Regions from separate parts of the Streptomyces sp. NPDC037083 genome, predicted to be linked through region 2. Evidence: riboswitches for the same ligand, from Rfam matches in the RefSeq annotation. Region 2 holds a riboswitch; each other region holds the start of a gene.
What was found. A riboswitch is a leader RNA that binds a small molecule or an ion and turns the genes downstream of it on or off. The one in region 2 is predicted to bind cyclic di-AMP.

Region 1 (4,070 bases), on a different contig from region 2:
ACGTGGGGACGACCTGCCTGGGCCGGGCGGACGCGTCCGCCGCGGTGCTGCTGGCGGCGGGCACCCCGGGCAAGCGGTTCGCGCTGCCGGGCGCTCGGATGACGATCCGCCAGCCGTCGCTGCCCGAGCCCGTCGAGGGACAGGCCGACGACCTCGCCGTCCAGGCCGACGAGCTGGCGCGGACCCGGACCACGCTGGAGGCGATGCTCGTCCGGCACACCGGGCGGACGCCGGAGCAGGTCACCGCGGACATCGAGCGGGACAGGCTCCTCACCGCCCGGGAGGCCGTGGAGTACGGCCTGGTGGACGGGATCGTCGCCGGCCGCACGGGCTCGGCCGGCTCCCTGGGCCGGGGGTGAGCCGCCGATGGTGCCCGAACTGCCGCCGCTGCCCGCCCTGACCCGCGCCGAGGCCGAGTTGATCGACGGCTACCTGGACGTGGTCGACCTGCTCGGCCGCATCAACCCCGCCCGCCACGGCGACACCTACGGTGGACTGCGCGCGGCCCAGGCGCTGGTGGGCAAGGTGACGGCGCTGCGCGACGCGCTCACACTGATGCACCAGCGCGGCGAGAGCGAGCTGCACGCGCCGACGCTCGCGCGGGCGCTGCGCGTCCTGGACGGGGAGCGCCGCACGGCGCGCGTCACGCTGCCTCCGCTCTCCGACAGTTGAGGCGACCCGTCTCCGACCCGGACCGATCGCACCCCGAGCGCGAGGTCCGGGCCGGAGTTGAAACGCACCAGACGGGTTACCCCCGTTCGGAGTAGCGGCCGTTGGTCTTCCGGGCCCGCCGAGTTGCGTCAAAACGGCGCTTTTCGAGCGGAACTGAGGGCTCCGATGCTGGTCCGGGGCCCTGTGGCCGCCTTGACTCCTGATCGGCCATCAGGGTGTCCACCCGAACGGGTGAGTGGTGAGTAACCCCACAAATCCCCGGTTCCGTTGGGATTTTCGGACATCGGTGAGCCAAGATCCCTGACTGACGACAAGCCCCCGCCACAAGCGGCGGGGCGGTCCGGGCGGACGCCGAGTCCTGCCGCCGCCCGGATGACCGGTCGACAGAAGTGCATCGGCAGGAGTGGAGGACCCAAGCACGACGGGTCGCCGGAACGGTCACGCCATGACCGTGCCGAGCAGCCCTTGGGGTGAAGCCGCACACGCGGCCGGGCAACTTCGCCAGCCCGAATCCGACAGGTCATCCTTCACAGGCGGCTGACGAAGGGTTGCGCATGACTGCGCTCAATCGTGTCCCGTCGCTCATGGCCCGGGCCGGTACGGCCTCGGCGTTCGCCATCGCCGCCGTGGGCGGCTCGGTCGTGGTCCCGGGGCTCGCCTCCGATGCCGCGGCCGCCACACCGGCGACGAAGGCGCTCCAGATCGCGGCCTCGAAGAAGGGCGCCCCGTACAAGTACGGGGCCACCGGGCCGAAGAGGTTCGACTGCTCCGGGCTCACGCTGTACTCGTACAAGAAGGCCGGCAAGAGCCTGCCCCGGACGGCGGCCCAGCAGTACAACAAGACCAAGCACATCAGGGCGTCCAGCCGCAAGGCGGGCGACCTGGTCTTCTTCCACTCGGGGTCGAACGTGTACCACGTCGGGATCTACGCGGGTAAGGGCAAGATCTGGCACTCGCCGAAGACCGGCGACGTGGTGAAGCTGCAGAAGATCTGGACCAAGAGCGTCTGGTACGGCCGGGTCCGCTGAGCCGTCGGGTCCGCTGAGCCTCCCGGGGCGACGGACGGCGTCCTGACGCGCCGTCACCGCCCCGGGATCTCGCCTTCGGCCGGAGCCGTCAGCGCTCCGGCCACCGGCTCCGCCGCCGGAACGGTCCACGGCAGTTCGACGAGGACCGTCTTGCCGCCCTCCCGGGTGCGCCGCACTCTGAGCTTGCCGCCGCTCTCCGCGGTCAGCCAGCGAATGATCACCATGCCTCGGCCGTTGTCCTGCTGGACGGCGGCCGGCAGTCGTTGGGGGAAACGCGGGTGACTGTCGGTGACACCGATGCTCAAATGTTCGTCACGGTCCAGGACGAGGTCCACCGTGAAGGTGGGTGACTGCCCGAAAGTGTGCTGTACGGCGTTGGTGGCCAGTTCCGAGACGATCAGACGGACGGTGTCGGCCGTCTCGGCGTCCGCCGGCAGACCCCACTCCACGAGGGTGTCGGCGACGAATCCGCGGGCCGTGGAGACCGAGGCGGGATCGCTCGGCAGAGTGACGGATGCTTCCAGGTGATCTGCCATGGCGACGTCGTCCCTTTCCCACGGGACCGGAGTCCGACACGGTGCGTGTGGTTCGAGTACGGTCCCGACCGGTGCTTCTTCGCCAGACTGCCATCACCACGTCGGTCACGGGTGGCGATCCACCAAGATATGCATATATCTGTCGCCCGATGCGGTGAACTCTGCGCCGGCAGAGCGTGTGCGGCCGGCCCGTCAGGAGCAAGGAGGAGCCCATGCAGCACGGTCCCGCGGTGCGCCGCCGGAAGCTGGGTGCCGAACTGCGCAGTCTACGCGCCCAGGCGGGCCTCACCAGCGGTGAGGCGGCCCGGCTCGTGGGCTGGCATCAATCCAAGGTGAGCCGCATCGAGACCGGCACCAGTGGATCGAAACCAGCCGATGTGCGGTTACTTCTCGATGTCTACGGAGTGGCCGACCCGCGGCTGCGGGAGTTGATGCTGGCCCTGGCGGGCGACGACGGCGGCGGTGGCCGGGACCACTGGTGGCACGCCTACCGCGGGGTGCTGCCCCCCGCCTACCGGGACTTCATCAGCCTGGAGTCGCAGGCGAGCGCGATGCGCACGCTGGAGACGAGCGTGGTGCCCGGGCTGCTGCAGACGCCCGAGTACGCGCGGGCGGTGACCAGCGCGGCGGTGGAGGGGGTGGAGGAGGAGCAGGTCGACGCCCTGGTGGAGGTGCGGCTGGCCCGGCAGGACGTGCTGCGCGCGCAGCCGCCGCTGGAGCTGAGCGCGGTGCTGGACGAGGCGGTGCTGCGGCGGGAGGTCGGCGGGCCGGAGGTGATGGCACGCCAGCTCGGACGGCTCGTGGAGGCCGCCCGACTGCCCCAGGTGCGGCTGCAGGTACTGCCCTTCGCGGCCGGGGCGCACATCGGCGTGACCGGCCCTTTCGTCATCTTCTCATTTTCGCGCACTTCTGATCTGGATGTGGTTGTTCTCGACCACTTGACGAGTAGCCTCTATCTCGAACGGAAAGAAGACCTCCAGGCCTACACCGAGGCCTTCAACGCCCTTCGGGCGCACGCCCTTTCGCCCGAGGACTCATCGGATTACCTCGCCGCGCTGGCCGACGGCGCGTAAGGAGGCACCATGTCCGCAGTACCGCGGAACGTACCTTCCAGTACCGATTCCGATCATCTCCCGCAGGTGCGTTGGCTGCGCAGCAGCTACAGCACGGGGGCGAACAACTGCGTCGAGACCGCCCGGCCGGCCTTGGGCCCCTGGGCCGGTCTGCTCGCCGTACGCGACTCCAAGGACCCGGACGGACCCGCCCTGCTCTTCTCCCCCGAGAGCTGGACGGGCTTCACCTCGGCGTTGCGCTGACCACGACGGCGCAGACGGCTCCCGGTCAGCGGCGACCCACGGCCGTGCCACGCCGACTCATGGTCGTGTCTCGCCGATCACCCGAACAGCGCGTTCCAGCTCGGCCCCGGAGAGGTCCGCCCGGGCGGTGAGCCTGAGCCGTGAGATGCCGTCGGGCACGGAGGGAGGACGGAAGCACCCCACGGCAAGGCCTGCCGACCGGCAGTCCGCCGCCCACCGCACGGCCCCCTCCGGGGACGGTGCCCGCACGGAGACGACCGCCGCGTCCGGACGCACAGCCTCCAGCCCCGCGGCCGTCAGACGCGCGTACAGCTCGCCCGCCACCCCACGCGCGCGTGCCGCGCGCCCGGGCTCGCGCCGCAGCAGCCTCAGGGCGGCCAGCGCCGCACCCGCCGCGGCCGGGGCCAGACCCGTGTCGAAGATGAACGTGCGGGCCGCGTTCACCAGATGGTCGATCACGCGCGCGGGTCCCAGCACGGCGCCGCCCTGGCTGCCGAGGGACTTGGACAGCGTGACCG
Region 2 (4,070 bases):
TTGGTGGCGATGACGAGGTCGTCGCGGTTGCCGCGCTGCTTCAGCCAGTTGCCGATGACGGTCTCGGACTCGCCGCCCGAGTTGCCCTCGGCCCAGGAGGAGTAGGAGTCGGCGGTGTCGAGGAAGTTGCCGCCGGCGGCCGCGTAGGCGTCGAGCACGGCGAAGGAGGACGCCTCGTCCGCCGTCCAGCCGAAGACGTTGCCGCCGAGGGAGAGCGGGAAGACCTCGAGGTCGGAGGAGCCGAGTGTGCGAAGGGAAGTCATGTGTCATCTCAACGGTCACACGGGCCACGCCCATTCCACGCGGCCTGCGAAGAACGCGTGAACGGCGTGTGGCCCGACAGACCGGCAGCCCTGACGTCGGGGGTGGCCGTCAGGGCTGCCGGGGACCGGTCAGGGTTCCCCGATGAGGTCGTACGGAGTGCCCCGCGTCGTACGGGTGTCCCGCGCCGTACGGAGTCTCCCCGAAGGGACGTCTCCCGGACGTCTCCGGGACGTCTTCGGGAGTTCTCCGGGACGCCTCAGGCACGTCTCAGGGGTTGAGGCCCTTGCTGCGCAGCCACGCCGCCGGGTCGATGCCTTCGGAGCTGCCACCCGGGTGGACCTCGAGGTGGAGGTGGGCGCCGGTGACGTTTCCGGTCGCGCCCACGCGGCCGATCACATCGCCGGTGGCGACCTTCTGGCCGACGCTGACGTTGATCGACGACTGGTGGCAGAACCAGAGCTCGGTGCCGTCGTCCAGCGTGAGGATGGTGCGGTAGCCGTAGGAACCGGCCCAGCCCGCCTCGGTGATGGTGCCGCTGTGGACGGCCTTGATGAGCGTGCCCGTGGGCGCGGCGAAGTCGAGACCGGTGTGGTACCCGGAGGACCACAGGGAACCGGCCTGGCCGAAGGTCGAGGTGATCGTGTACGAGGAGGTCGGCAGCGTGTACTGCTTGGCCAGTTCGGCCAGGCGCGCGGCCTCGGCCTTCTCGGCTGCCTCCTCGGCGGCCTTCTTCTTCGCGGCGGCGGCCTCGGCCTCCGCCTCCTTCTCGGCCTTGGCGGCGGCGTCGGCCTCGGCCTTCTTGGCGGCCTCGGCGGCCTTGACCTCGAACTGGGTCTGCTGCGACTCGGCCTGCGCCATGATCCGGCTGCGGAGGGCCTCGCCGGCGTCGGCGGCGCTCTCCTCGGTGTCGACGGCGGTCTCGGACCCGAAGCTCGCCAGGGCGGGCGCGGCTTCCTGGGCGGGGTCCTCGTCGGAGATGAGGGAGCCCACGTTGGGCATGTCCGGCATCGAGATGGAGACCGGGGCCTTGCCGGTGTTGGCGCTCGCCATTCCGCCCGCGCTGACGGCGGCGATGACGCCGACGCCGAGGACGGTGGAGCTGCGGGCGAACCCGCCGCCGCGCTGCTTGGCGACCCGGTGCTTGCCCCGGACCGGGCGAACGGACTCCGCGGTGGGGTTCCATTCCTCCCAGGGGCCCTCGTCGGTGCGGTAGCCGCCGTAGCCGAAGGTCTCGGTGGACCGCTGGCTCGGCGCGTACGGGGCCTCGGGGGCAGGCGGGTTGGACGCCACGCGGGCGCGCTCCTTTCCTTCCGTCGCCTACCGGGTTAGCTGACGGGTTCGGAGCGGGAAGGTCTCCTACGCGCGTATACCGACCGTGGACTCTGCGAGTTCACGGTGACTTCCGCGCGATTCACCCCAAGTTGGTGGTTCCCCGGTTCCCTTGCGGGATTCGGCGCGTGCGCACGGAGCCGACTCTGGTGCCGGCTGGGACGACCGCGCTGCGTTATCGAACGTTAATAGACCCAGGGGTGGGTTTCCAAGCTGTTCTGCTTGATCAACAACATTTCCGGCCTGGACTTTCGGGCCACCAGCGGTGAAAAACGGGCGAGTTGACCTGCCTGCCGCACACCTCGGCAGTCACAGGCGTTTTGATGGCGACTCAACCTTGATGCGCAGGGCGGTCACCTGGTCACCATGCGTAAGAAAGTGAGGGGGAAAGGTGGGCGCGAGGCATACGAGACGGAATACACCGAGGGCCGGAACCCTGTTGGATTCCGGCCCTCGGCCTTCAGTAGCGGGGACAGGATTTGAACCTGCGACCTCTGGGTTATGAGCCCAGCGAGCTACCGAGCTGCTCCACCCCGCGTCGTTGTGACTCCAGTGTACGTCATCTGCGGGAGGTGAAACACCACGGTTGACCGCGGCCTCACGCCAGGTGCCGGTTCGGTGCCTTCGCCCGCTCCTCGTACTCCGGCAGCACGACGACGTCGACGCCCGCGGCCGTCAGCATTCCGGTGCCGTCCGCCGCCGTCACGAAGGTGTCCGGCTCGCGCCAGGCCGTGACCACCCGGCGCACGCCCGCGTCGAGGATGAGCCGAGCGCAGGGCGAGGGGCGCGAGGAACGGCGGGCGCAGGGTTCGAGGCTGCTGTAGACGGTGGCCGTGGGCAGCCGCGGGTCGGCGGGGTCGAGCTTGGCGAGGGCCGCCTCCTCGGCGTGCACGACCGGGTCGCCCCCCTCGCGGGAGTGGCCGCGTGCCAGTTCCGTGCCGTCGGCGGCCACGATCACCGCCCCGACGCTGAAGGCGGTCCGCGAGGGCGGGCACAGCTCGGCGAGCTCGCAGGCGAGGGACAGCCAGTGCCGGTCGGCCGCGGCGGGCAGCGGTCCGGCGCCGGGTGCGGTGGGCTCGTAGCGGTTCAGGACGACGTCCTCGATGCGCCGGGTCTCCACCAGGCGCAGACGTCCGCCCTGGTAGCCGCCCGGCCCGAACAGGCGGGGGGCGTCCGGGTCGCCGACGAACAGGGGGGCGACGACGAGCTGGAGTTCGTCGGCGAGGCCCTGCTGGAGCAGCTGGGTGTGGACGGTGCCGCCGCCCTCGACCATGAGACGGCGTACGCCGAGGACGTCGTGGAGGTGTTCGAGGAGGCGGCGCCAGTCGAGTTCGGGGCCGAGCGGGACGACGTCCGCGGCGATGCCGAGGGCGCGGGCCCGCTCGGCGCCCTTCTCCGTGGTGTAGACGGCCTTCTCGCCGCCGGTGTGCCAGAAGTTGGCCTTCGGGTCCAGGTCGCCGGAGCCGCTGACGGTGACCTTGAGGGGGTACGGCGGCAGTCCTGCGGCGACGCGGGCGGCGCGGCGCTCGGGGGAGTTCACGAGGAGCCGCGGATTGTCGGCGCGGATCGTGCCGGCGCCGATGAGGATGGCGTCCACGGAGGCCCGTACCTCGTCGACGCGGTCGAAGTCGGCGCGGCTGGACAGCAGCAGGCGCTCGGGCGTGGTGTCGTCCAGGTAGCCGTCGAGGGAGACGGCTGCGGACAGCAGGACGTACGGGTACGGCATCGGCGTGCTCCCCGGGCTCGGTCCGACGGCGGCTGGTGTGACGGTGGTCCCGCGACGGCACTCTTGGTTCAAGTTTGAAACAAACTTACACTGGCCGCATGACGACTCGTTGGCTCACCCCCGAGGAGCAGCGCGCCTGGCGCGCCTACGTGGCCGGGTACCTCCTCCTGGAGGACGCGATCGACCGGCAGCTCCAGCAGGAAGCCGGCATGCCCCACCTGTATTACTCCATCCTCGCCAACCTCTCCGAGACCCCGGAGCGGCGGCTGCGGATGACCGACCTCGCGGAGCAGCTGAAGATCACCCGCAGCAGGCTGACCTACGCGGTGTCCCGGCTGGAGAAGGACGGGCTGGTGCGACGCGAGGAATGCCGCTGGGACAAGCGCGGCAGCGTGGCGGTCCTGACGGACGAGGGCATGGCGGTCCTGCGGAAGGTCGCGCCCGGCCACGTCGAGACCGTCCGCGCCGGCCTGTTCGACCGGCTCACGCCAGAGCAGGTGGGGCAGCTGGCGGAGATCTTCACGCAGGTCGCCCGAGGGTTCCAGGGGGACGGCGGCGACGAGGCCGCACCCGAGGACCTCCCGTGGCGCCGCCGCTCAACACCCTGCAGCGGCCCCTCCGGACCTTCCCAGCCCTCAGAGCCCACCGAGCCCTCCTAGCCCGCCGGGCCTGCCAAGCCTGCCGAGTCCCCTGAGCCTCCTCAGCCCTCCGAGCCGTCGCCCCCCCCGGGCCCCGCACCCCGGCGCATAGC
Region 3 (4,070 bases), on a different contig from region 2:
CGCTCGACGACGAGTCGATGGAGAACCAGCGCGACGTCGTCAAGAACGAGCGCCGTCAGCGTTACGACAACGTCCCCTACGGCACGGCCTTCGAGAAGCTGACCGCTCTCGCCTACCCGGACGGCCACCCCTACCACCACACGCCGATCGGCTCGATGGCCGACCTGGACGCGGCGACGCTGGAGGACGCGCGCGCGTTCTTCCGCACCTACTACGCGCCGAACAACGCGGTGCTGTCGGTCGTCGGCGACATCGACCCTGAGCAGACCCTCGCCTGGGTGGAGAAGTACTTCGGCTCCATCCCCGGCCACGACGGCAAGCCCGACCCGCGCGACGGCTCCCTGCCCGACGTCATCGGCGAGCAGCTGCGCGAGATCGTCGAGGAGGAGGTGCCGGCCCGCGCCCTGATGGCCGCCTACCGGCTGCCCGAGGACGGCACGCGCGCGTGCGACGCCGCCGACCTGGCGCTCACCGTCCTCGGCGGCGGCGAGTCCTCCCGCCTCTACAACCGGCTCGTGCGCCGCGACCGCACGGCCGTGGCCGCCGGCTTCGGCCTGCTGCGGCTCGCCGGGGCGCCCTCGCTGGGCTGGCTGGACGTGAAGACGTCCGGCGACGTCGAGGTGCCCGTCATCGAGTCCGCCATCGACGAGGAGCTCGCCCGGTTCGCCGAGGAGGGCCCCACGGCCGAGGAAATGGAGCGCGCCCAGGCCCAGTTGGAGCGCGAGTGGCTGGACCGGCTCGGCACGGTCGCCGGCCGCGCGGACGAACTGTGCCGCTTCGCCGTCCTGTTCGGCGACCCGCAGCTCGCCCTCACCGCCGTCCAGCGCGTCCTGGACGTGACGCCCGAGGAGGTGCAGGAGGTCGCCAAGGCCCGTCTGCGCCCCGACAACCGCGCGGTGCTCGTCTACGAGCCGACCGCCGCCGAAGCCCCCGCCGACCAGGACGAGAACGAGGAGGCGGCCCGGTGACCGAGCTCGCCACGATGGACTTCCACCCCCAGCCCCGGGCGGGCGAGGCCAAACCGTGGGCATTCCCGGCGCCCGCGCGGACGGCCCTGTCCAACGGTCTGACCGTGCTGCACTGCCACCGGCCCGGCCAGCAGGTCGTCGCCGTCGAGATCCTCCTCGACGCGCCGCTGGACGCCGAACCCGCCGGCCTCGACGGCGTCGCCACGATCATGGCCCGCGCCTTCTCCGAGGGCACCGACAAGCACTCCGCCGAGGAGTTCGCCGCCGAACTCGAGCGCTGCGGCGCCACCTTGGACGCGCACGCCGACCACCCCGGCGTCCGCCTGAGCCTCGAAGTGCCGGCCTCACGGCTGGCCAAGGGCCTCGGTCTGCTCGCCGACGCCCTCCGGGCGCCCGCGTTCGCCGACAGCGAGGTCGAGCGCCTCGTCCGCAACCGCCTGGACGAGATCCCGCACGAGCTGGCCAACCCCGCCCGGCGCGCCGCCAAGGAGTTCTTCAAGGAGCTGTTCCCGGACACCGCGCGCATGTCGCGTCCGCGTCAGGGCACCGCGGACACCGTCGAGAAGATCGACTCGGCCGCCGTCCGCGCCTTCCACGAGAAGCACGTCCGCCCCGCCACGGCCACCGCCGTGGTCGTCGGCGACCTCACGGGGATCGACCTGGAGGCGCTCCTGGGCGACACCCTGGGCGCCTGGACGGGCTCCTCCGCGCAGCCGCGGCCCGTGCCGCCGGTGACCGCGGACGACACCGGCCGTGTCCTCATCGTGGACCGCCCCGGCGCCGTCCAGACGCAGCTGCTGATCGGCCGCATCGGCGCCGACCGGCACGACCGCGTGTGGCCCGCGCAGGTGCTCGGCACGTACTGCCTCGGCGGCACCCTCACCTCCCGCCTGGACCGCGTCCTGCGCGAGGAGAAGGGCTACACCTACGGCGTCCGCGCCTTCGGCCAGGTCCTGCTGTCCGCCCCCGACGGCTCGGGCGCCGCGATGCTCGCCATCAGCGGCTCCGTGGACACCCCCAACACCGGCCCCGCGCTGGACGACCTGTGGAAGGTGCTGCGCACCCTCGCCGCCGAGGGCCTGACCGACGCCGAGCGGGACGTCGCCGTGCAGAACCTGGTCGGGGTCGCGCCGCTGAAGTTCGAGACCGCCGCGGCCGTCGCGGGCACGCTGGCCGACCAGGTCGAGCAGCACCTGCCCGACGACTACCAGGCGACGCTGTACCGGCAGCTCGCCGCCACCGGCACGGTGGAGGCCACCGCGGCGGCCGTGAACGCCTTCCCGGTGGACCGGCTGGTGACCGTCCTGGTGGGTGACGCGGCCCGGATCAAGGAGCCGGTCGAGGCCCTCGGCATCGGCGAGGTGAAGGTCGTCTCCGCGGAGTAGCCCGCAACGGCACGCGCGCGCAGGGGCCCTGGTCGACGGACACGTCACCAGGGCTTCTGAATGTCCGAATTGGGGCGGAGGCGGCCCGTCTGCCCTGTGGGATGCGCTACAAAACCCTGGATTCGTTTGAGGATTGAAACCCGCGCCGTTTAGCGTCATCCGGGCTGTTCGTCAGGCAGTGCGCCGCAGCCGCGGCACCGGACAGTCATCGCCGAGTCCCCGTACGGCGCGAGCCAGGGGAGCCGGGGACCCACTTGTGCAGTCCCTGGGGTGAATCGGACGCCCGCGCGAACGCGAGGGTGTCCGTAGGAGACCTTCCTGCTCCGAACCCGTCAGCTAACCCGGTAGGCGAGAGGGAAGGAAAGGACACCCCTGACTTCATGGCGTTCACCTGCGCCACCGGGAAGCACCGTCGGCCCAGCCGGATGCAGCGCACCACCGCCCGCGCGGCGGGCGTCGCGGCGCTCGCCACCACCGGTGTCATGGCCACCGTCGCCTCCACTCCGGCGTTCGCCGCCACGGAGCCCGCGCCCGAGCAGACCGGTCTGATCCCCGTCGTCACCGCCGGCGAGTCCGTCGCCGAGCAGCTCGACGACCAGGTCGCCGCACAGAAGCACGCCGCCTTCGAGGAGGCCGCCCGCCAGGCCGCCGCGAAGAAGGCGGTGGAAGAGCGTGAGGCACGCGTGCGTGCCGCTCGTGAGGCCGAGCGCAAGCGCTTGAACACCTTCGTGATGCCGATCACCGGCTCCTACGTCTCCACCGGCTACCAGGCCAGCAGCTCCCTGTGGTCCTCCGGCAGCCACACCGGCATCGACTTCCACGCCGCCAGCGGAACCACCGTGCACGCGGTCGGTCTGGGCACCGTCGTGGAGGCCGGCTGGGGCGGGGCCTACGGCAACCAGGTCGTCATCAAGATGAACGACGGCACGTACACCCAGTACGGTCACCTGTCGTCCATCGAGGTGTCGGTCGGCCAGCAGGTCACCCCGGGCCAGCGGATCGCCCTGTCGGGCGCCACCGGCAACGTGACCGGCCCGCATCTGCACTTCGAGGCCCGCACGTCCCCGGAGTACGGCTCGGACATCGACCCGGTCGCCTACCTCCGCCAGCACGGCGTGAACGTCTGACGACACACGGCGACAGATCGTCTGGCCCCGGCCCTCTCGGCCGGGGCTTTGCCGTTTCCCCGGGCGTGTTGTCCAAAAAATATCCCCGGATTCCGGTCCGCCATCGGAAATTCCCGTTCATTGCAATAGAGTCACTGAACACACGTCAATCGTCGACGTTTCACGGGGATTAAGGCGGAGGTCCGTCATGCGTATTCCGGCGCACTCGGTGTGCACGGCCGTCCGGGACGACATCGTCGCGGGTGTCTACGAGCGCGGCAGCCGCCTCACCGAGGAACTCCTCGCCCGCCGCTACGGCGTTTCTCGTGTCCCCGTCCGCGAGGCGCTGCGCACGCTGGAGGCGGAGGGCTTCGTCGTGACGCGGCGGCACGCGGGCGCGTGCGTCGCGGAACCGACCGAGCAGGAGGCGGCGGACCTGCTGGAGATGCGCATGCTGCTGGAGCCCCTCGGCGCCTCCCGGGCCGCCCAGCGGCGCACCGAGGCCCATCTGAAGGTGCTGCGCGGCCTCGTCCGGCTGGGCCAGGAGCGGGCCAGGAGGGGCAACAGCGACGATCTGCGCTCCCTGGGCGGGTGGTTCCACGAGACGCTCG
Region 4 (4,070 bases), on a different contig from region 2:
GGTGGGCTCGGTGCGCGGGGTGGTCGGCGGGGCTGTTTCCATGCCTGTCTTTCTATCGGTCGGTTCACTGGTCGGAGGCGTCCGACGTGTCGACCCCGTCCCAGACGTTCGAGTACCAGGGGCGGTCGGCCGCCCCGAGGTCGGCGCGGGACTGCCGGGCCGCGTCCGGGTCGACGACGACGTACCCGGTCTCCCCCGGCAGCACGTAGTGCAGCCGCTGCCGGATCTGCTGCTCGGCGTAGGCGTCGTCCTGCCAGCGTGCCTTGAGGTCGCGCAGCTGCTCGACGCGCTCGCTGGCCTGCCGCTTCTCACGCTCCAGATCGGCGATCTCGGCGCGCTGGGAGACGTACTGGCGCATCGGGTAGGCCAGGGCCACGATCAGCGTGCACAGGACGAGCGCCAGCAGCGCGGCGCGGCCGGTGAGCCGGGAACGGCGGGCCTGGCGCTTGGTCTGGGAGCGGTAGACCCGGGCCGCGGTCTGCTCGCCGAGCAGCTTGATCCTGGTCGCGGTGGAGAACCGGTCCCGGTCCTTCACGGCCATGTGCTCCGCCTCCCCATCACACGTGCGTACGTCCCCGCACACGGTACGGGACCGGGTACGAGGACGTACGTGCGACTGGCTAAGGCTTGACCCGGTTCGGGTCAGCCCTTGCCGTGCCTACTGGTTCGCGGAACGGAACCGCGGGAACGCGCTGCGGCCGGCGTACACCGCGGCGTCGTCGAGGATCTCCTCGATGCGCAGCAGCTGGTTGTACTTCGCGACGCGCTCGGAGCGGGCCGGGGCGCCGGTCTTGATCTGGCCGCAGTTGGTGGCGACGGCGAGGTCGGCGATGGTGACGTCCTCGGTCTCGCCGGAGCGGTGCGACATCATGCACTTGAAGCCGCTGCGCTGGGCGAGCTCGACGGCGTCCAGCGTCTCGGTGAGCGAGCCGATCTGGTTCACCTTGACGAGCAGGGCGTTGGCCGCGCCCTCCTCGATGCCGCGGGCCAGGCGCTCCGGGTTGGTGACGAACAGGTCGTCGCCGACGATCTGCACCTTGTCGCCGAGCTTGTCGGTGAGAATCTTCCAGCCGGCCCAGTCGTCCTCGAACAGCGGGTCCTCGATGGAGACGAGCGGGTAGGCCGCCACGAGCTCCTCGTAGTACTCGGTCATCTCGGCGGCCGAGCGGGACTTGCCCTCGAACTCGTACGAGCCGTCCTTGTAGAACTCGGACGCGGCGACGTCGAGCGCGAGCGCGATCTGCTCGCCCGGCGTGTAACCGGCTTCCTTGATGGCCTCGAGGATGAGGTCGAGGGCCTCGCGGTTGGAGCCGAGGTTCGGGGCGAAGCCGCCCTCGTCGCCGAGGCCGGTGGCCAGGCCCTTGGACTTCAGGACCTTCTTCAGGGTGTGGTAGACCTCGGTGCCCCAGCGCAGGGCCTCGGAGAAGGACTCCGCGCCGATCGGGGCGATCATGAACTCCTGGATGTCCACGTTGGAGTCGGCGTGCGAGCCGCCGTTCAGGATGTTCATCATCGGCACCGGCAGCAGGTGCGCGTTGGGGCCGCCCAGGTAGCGGAACAGCGGGAGGTCGCTGGCCTCGGAGGCGGCGTGGGCGACGGCCAGGGAGACGCCGAGGATGGCGTTGGCGCCGAGCGAGCCCTTGTTGTCGGTGGCGTCCAGGTCGAACATGGCCTGGTCGATCAGCCGCTGCTCGGTGGCGTCGTAGCCGACCAGCTCCGGGCCGATCTGCTCGATGACGGCGAGGACGGCCTTCTCGACGCCCTTGCCCTGGTAGCGGTTCGGGTCACCGTCGCGGAGCTCGATGGCCTCGAAGGCGCCGGTGGACGCGCCGGACGGAACGGCGGCACGACCCGTGCTGCCGTCGTCGAGGCCGACCTCGACCTCGACCGTGGGGTTGCCTCGGGAGTCCAGGATTTCCCGGGCTACGACGACGTCGATGGACGGCACGAGCATCTCCTTCTTGGGATGTGACGCTGGTTGTGCGGGGCTCGCGGGCCATGTCGGCCTTGGGTGAGCCTTGCGACTAGAGCCTAACCGCCTCCGGGCCGTCGGCAGCCGACCGACCGTCCCGTGGACAGACAGACCGTACCTATTGTTCACGCCCGGAACAAAGGGGGTGGTCGGCAAAGGTTGCCGGGAGGCGGCGAACGGGCAAAGAGAAACCCCGCTCCGGTGCGTACGGGGGAACACGCACCGGAGCGGGGAGCCCGTGGGGACGGGGGTGACCCTCACGCGGTCTTCAGTGTGCCGACCTGGCCGTGAGGGCGCTGTGGTCCGCCGAGGGAACCGGGTGTCACTTCAGGTGAAGCTGCTGACCCGGGTAGATGAGGTTGGCGTCCTCGACGATGTCCTTGTTCAGCTCGAACAGCTTCTCCCAGCCGCCCTTGACCTTGTGCTTCTCGGCGATGGAGCTGAGGGTGTCGCCCTTGACGACCTTGTACTCGCCGTCGCCCTTCTTGACCTTCTTGCCGGTCGGCGTGGTGACCGTCTTGGAGGACTTCTTGGTGGCGGCCGGACGGTCGGCGGAACGGGAGGACTTCTGCTCCTCGGTCGAGCGGGTGGTGCTGCCGCTGTCCGACGAGCCGGAGGACTCGGCGCCGGCGCCGTTGTACGCGGCGCCGGACAGGCCCGTGCCGCAGACCGGCCAGGCGCCCTTGCCCTGACCCGCGAGGACCTTCTCGCCGATGGCTATCTGCTGGGCCTTGGAGGCCTGGTTGGCCTGCGCGGCGTACTGGGTGCCGCCGTACGCGGCCCAGGTGGAGGCGGAGAACTGCAGGCCGCCGTAGTAGCCGTTGCCGGTGTTGATGGACCAGTTGCCGCCGGACTCGCACTGGGCGACCGCGTCCCACTCGGAGGCGGTGGCGGCGGAGGCGTTGCCGGCCGCCATCAGCGGGGCGGCGATGGCGACGCCGGTGACGCCGGCCAGAGCGGCGGCGCGGGTGGCCTTGGACGGACGGCGGTGCTTGCCCTTACCGGAAAACAGCATGGTGGATCCCCTCACCGACGCCTGCGAGGTGAGCTGTCGGGTTCGGGCCGTGTGAGTTGCCCGGCCACTCCTCCGCGGGAGCAGTGCTCCGCGGAGGGGTGACTTCACCCCAAGCCGGATCCAGCCTGAACAGCCGGTCCCGGCGCTTACCTTGGGTCCCCCGCTCCTGCCTACGGCGCTTGACGCGACGACTGTTCCCGGGCTGCCGCTGGCAGGATTCGGCGTTGCGACGGCCGGGGCTCGGATTGCCGAGCGGCCTCGACCGTAGACACGTGATCGGGCGAATTTCAAAGACGATCAGGGCTTCTGAGACTCATCCCACACTTTCACCAAACCGGACATTCGGCGCGAAGTGTGACGCGAACTCCCGCTGTATTTACAGGGCTTTGCGCCCTATTGGACCCCTGTGTCGAGGGTCTGACCGGGAACGATGTCGCTCGGGTCGCTCCCGATGAGGTCCTTGTTCTCGGCATAGAGGGCGCGCCATCCGCCGTCGAGGTCAAGGGAGTCGGCGATGGAGACGAGAGAGTCGCCCTCCCGGACGACGTAGGCGGTCGCGGCGTGCCGCCCGGCGGAGGCCGTGGAGGCGCCGTTCGCCGACGTGCCGGCGCTCTTGGTCGCGGGCTCGTCGGCGGTGGCCCCGCGATGCCGGCCCGAGCCGAGCGAACCGGTGTCGACGAGACTCCAAGAGCCCGCGTCCTGGACCGACTTGTCCGAGTCGTCCGCTTCCGGGGTCCCCGTGGGCGAGCTGTCCGGCGCCTGCGCGTCGCCCTTGGCGCCGGAACCGCCCTTCCCGCCGGAACCAGTGGAGTCACCCACGGCAGGGGAGGAAGGTGACGAAGAGGACGAAGGGGACTCGGTGGGCGAACTGGAGGAATCCGCGGACGAGTCGGACGAGTCGGCGGAGCCAGCTGAACCGGCCGAACCGGTCGAACCGTCGTCGTCCGATGAGCCCGAGGACCCGGACAACCCCCTGGACAGATCGGACAATCCGGAGGAGGACGAGTCGGAGGAGTCGTCGGCCACGCCCGTGTCCACGTCCAGCATGCCGTTGTCCTTGGTGAGCCCGGAGGTCAGCCCGCA

Region 1: linked by a shared signal. The riboswitch ahead of ACZ7DE_RS22440 (C40 family peptidase) and the one ahead of ACZ7DE_RS28545 (M23 family metallopeptidase) in region 2 are both predicted to bind cyclic di-AMP.
Region 3: linked by a shared signal. The riboswitch ahead of ACZ7DE_RS27545 (M23 family metallopeptidase) and the one ahead of ACZ7DE_RS28545 (M23 family metallopeptidase) in region 2 are both predicted to bind cyclic di-AMP.
Region 4: linked by a shared signal. The riboswitch ahead of ACZ7DE_RS15190 (transglycosylase family protein) and the one ahead of ACZ7DE_RS28545 (M23 family metallopeptidase) in region 2 are both predicted to bind cyclic di-AMP.

The regions. Positions count from the first base shown of each region.
Region 1 is NZ_JBVJSQ010000008.1:126,287-130,356, reverse strand. It holds gene ACZ7DE_RS22450 (ATP-dependent Clp protease proteolytic subunit) at 1-359, shown strand, start outside; gene ACZ7DE_RS22445 (hypothetical protein) at 367-672, shown strand; cyclic di-AMP (ydaO/yuaA leader) riboswitch at 1,053-1,223, shown strand; gene ACZ7DE_RS22440 (C40 family peptidase) at 1,227-1,700, shown strand; gene ACZ7DE_RS22435 (ATP-binding protein) at 1,754-2,236, opposite strand; gene ACZ7DE_RS22430 (helix-turn-helix domain-containing protein) at 2,449-3,309, shown strand; gene ACZ7DE_RS22425 (DUF397 domain-containing protein) at 3,319-3,552, shown strand; gene ACZ7DE_RS22420 (8-amino-7-oxononanoate synthase) at 3,610-4,070, opposite strand, start outside.
Region 2 is NZ_JBVJSQ010000012.1:23,074-27,143, forward strand. It holds gene ACZ7DE_RS28540 (aldo/keto reductase) at 1-263, opposite strand, end outside; gene ACZ7DE_RS28545 (M23 family metallopeptidase) at 532-1,554, opposite strand; cyclic di-AMP (ydaO/yuaA leader) riboswitch at 1,564-1,730, opposite strand; tRNA gene ACZ7DE_RS28550 (tRNA-Met) at 2,058-2,131, opposite strand; gene ACZ7DE_RS28555 (dihydrofolate reductase family protein) at 2,192-3,319, opposite strand; gene ACZ7DE_RS28560 (MarR family winged helix-turn-helix transcriptional regulator) at 3,418-3,978, shown strand.
Region 3 is NZ_JBVJSQ010000011.1:117,663-121,732, forward strand. It holds gene ACZ7DE_RS27535 (M16 family metallopeptidase) at 1-968, shown strand, start outside; gene ACZ7DE_RS27540 (M16 family metallopeptidase) at 965-2,353, shown strand; cyclic di-AMP (ydaO/yuaA leader) riboswitch at 2,553-2,719, shown strand; gene ACZ7DE_RS27545 (M23 family metallopeptidase) at 2,734-3,480, shown strand; gene ACZ7DE_RS27550 (GntR family transcriptional regulator) at 3,668-4,070, shown strand, end outside.
Region 4 is NZ_JBVJSQ010000005.1:89,457-93,526, forward strand. It holds gene ACZ7DE_RS15175 (DUF501 domain-containing protein) at 1-42, opposite strand, end outside; gene ACZ7DE_RS15180 (FtsB family cell division protein) at 65-541, opposite strand; gene eno (phosphopyruvate hydratase) at 659-1,948, opposite strand; gene ACZ7DE_RS15190 (transglycosylase family protein) at 2,295-2,987, opposite strand; cyclic di-AMP (ydaO/yuaA leader) riboswitch at 2,991-3,175, opposite strand; gene ACZ7DE_RS15195 (transglycosylase family protein) at 3,381-4,070, opposite strand, start outside.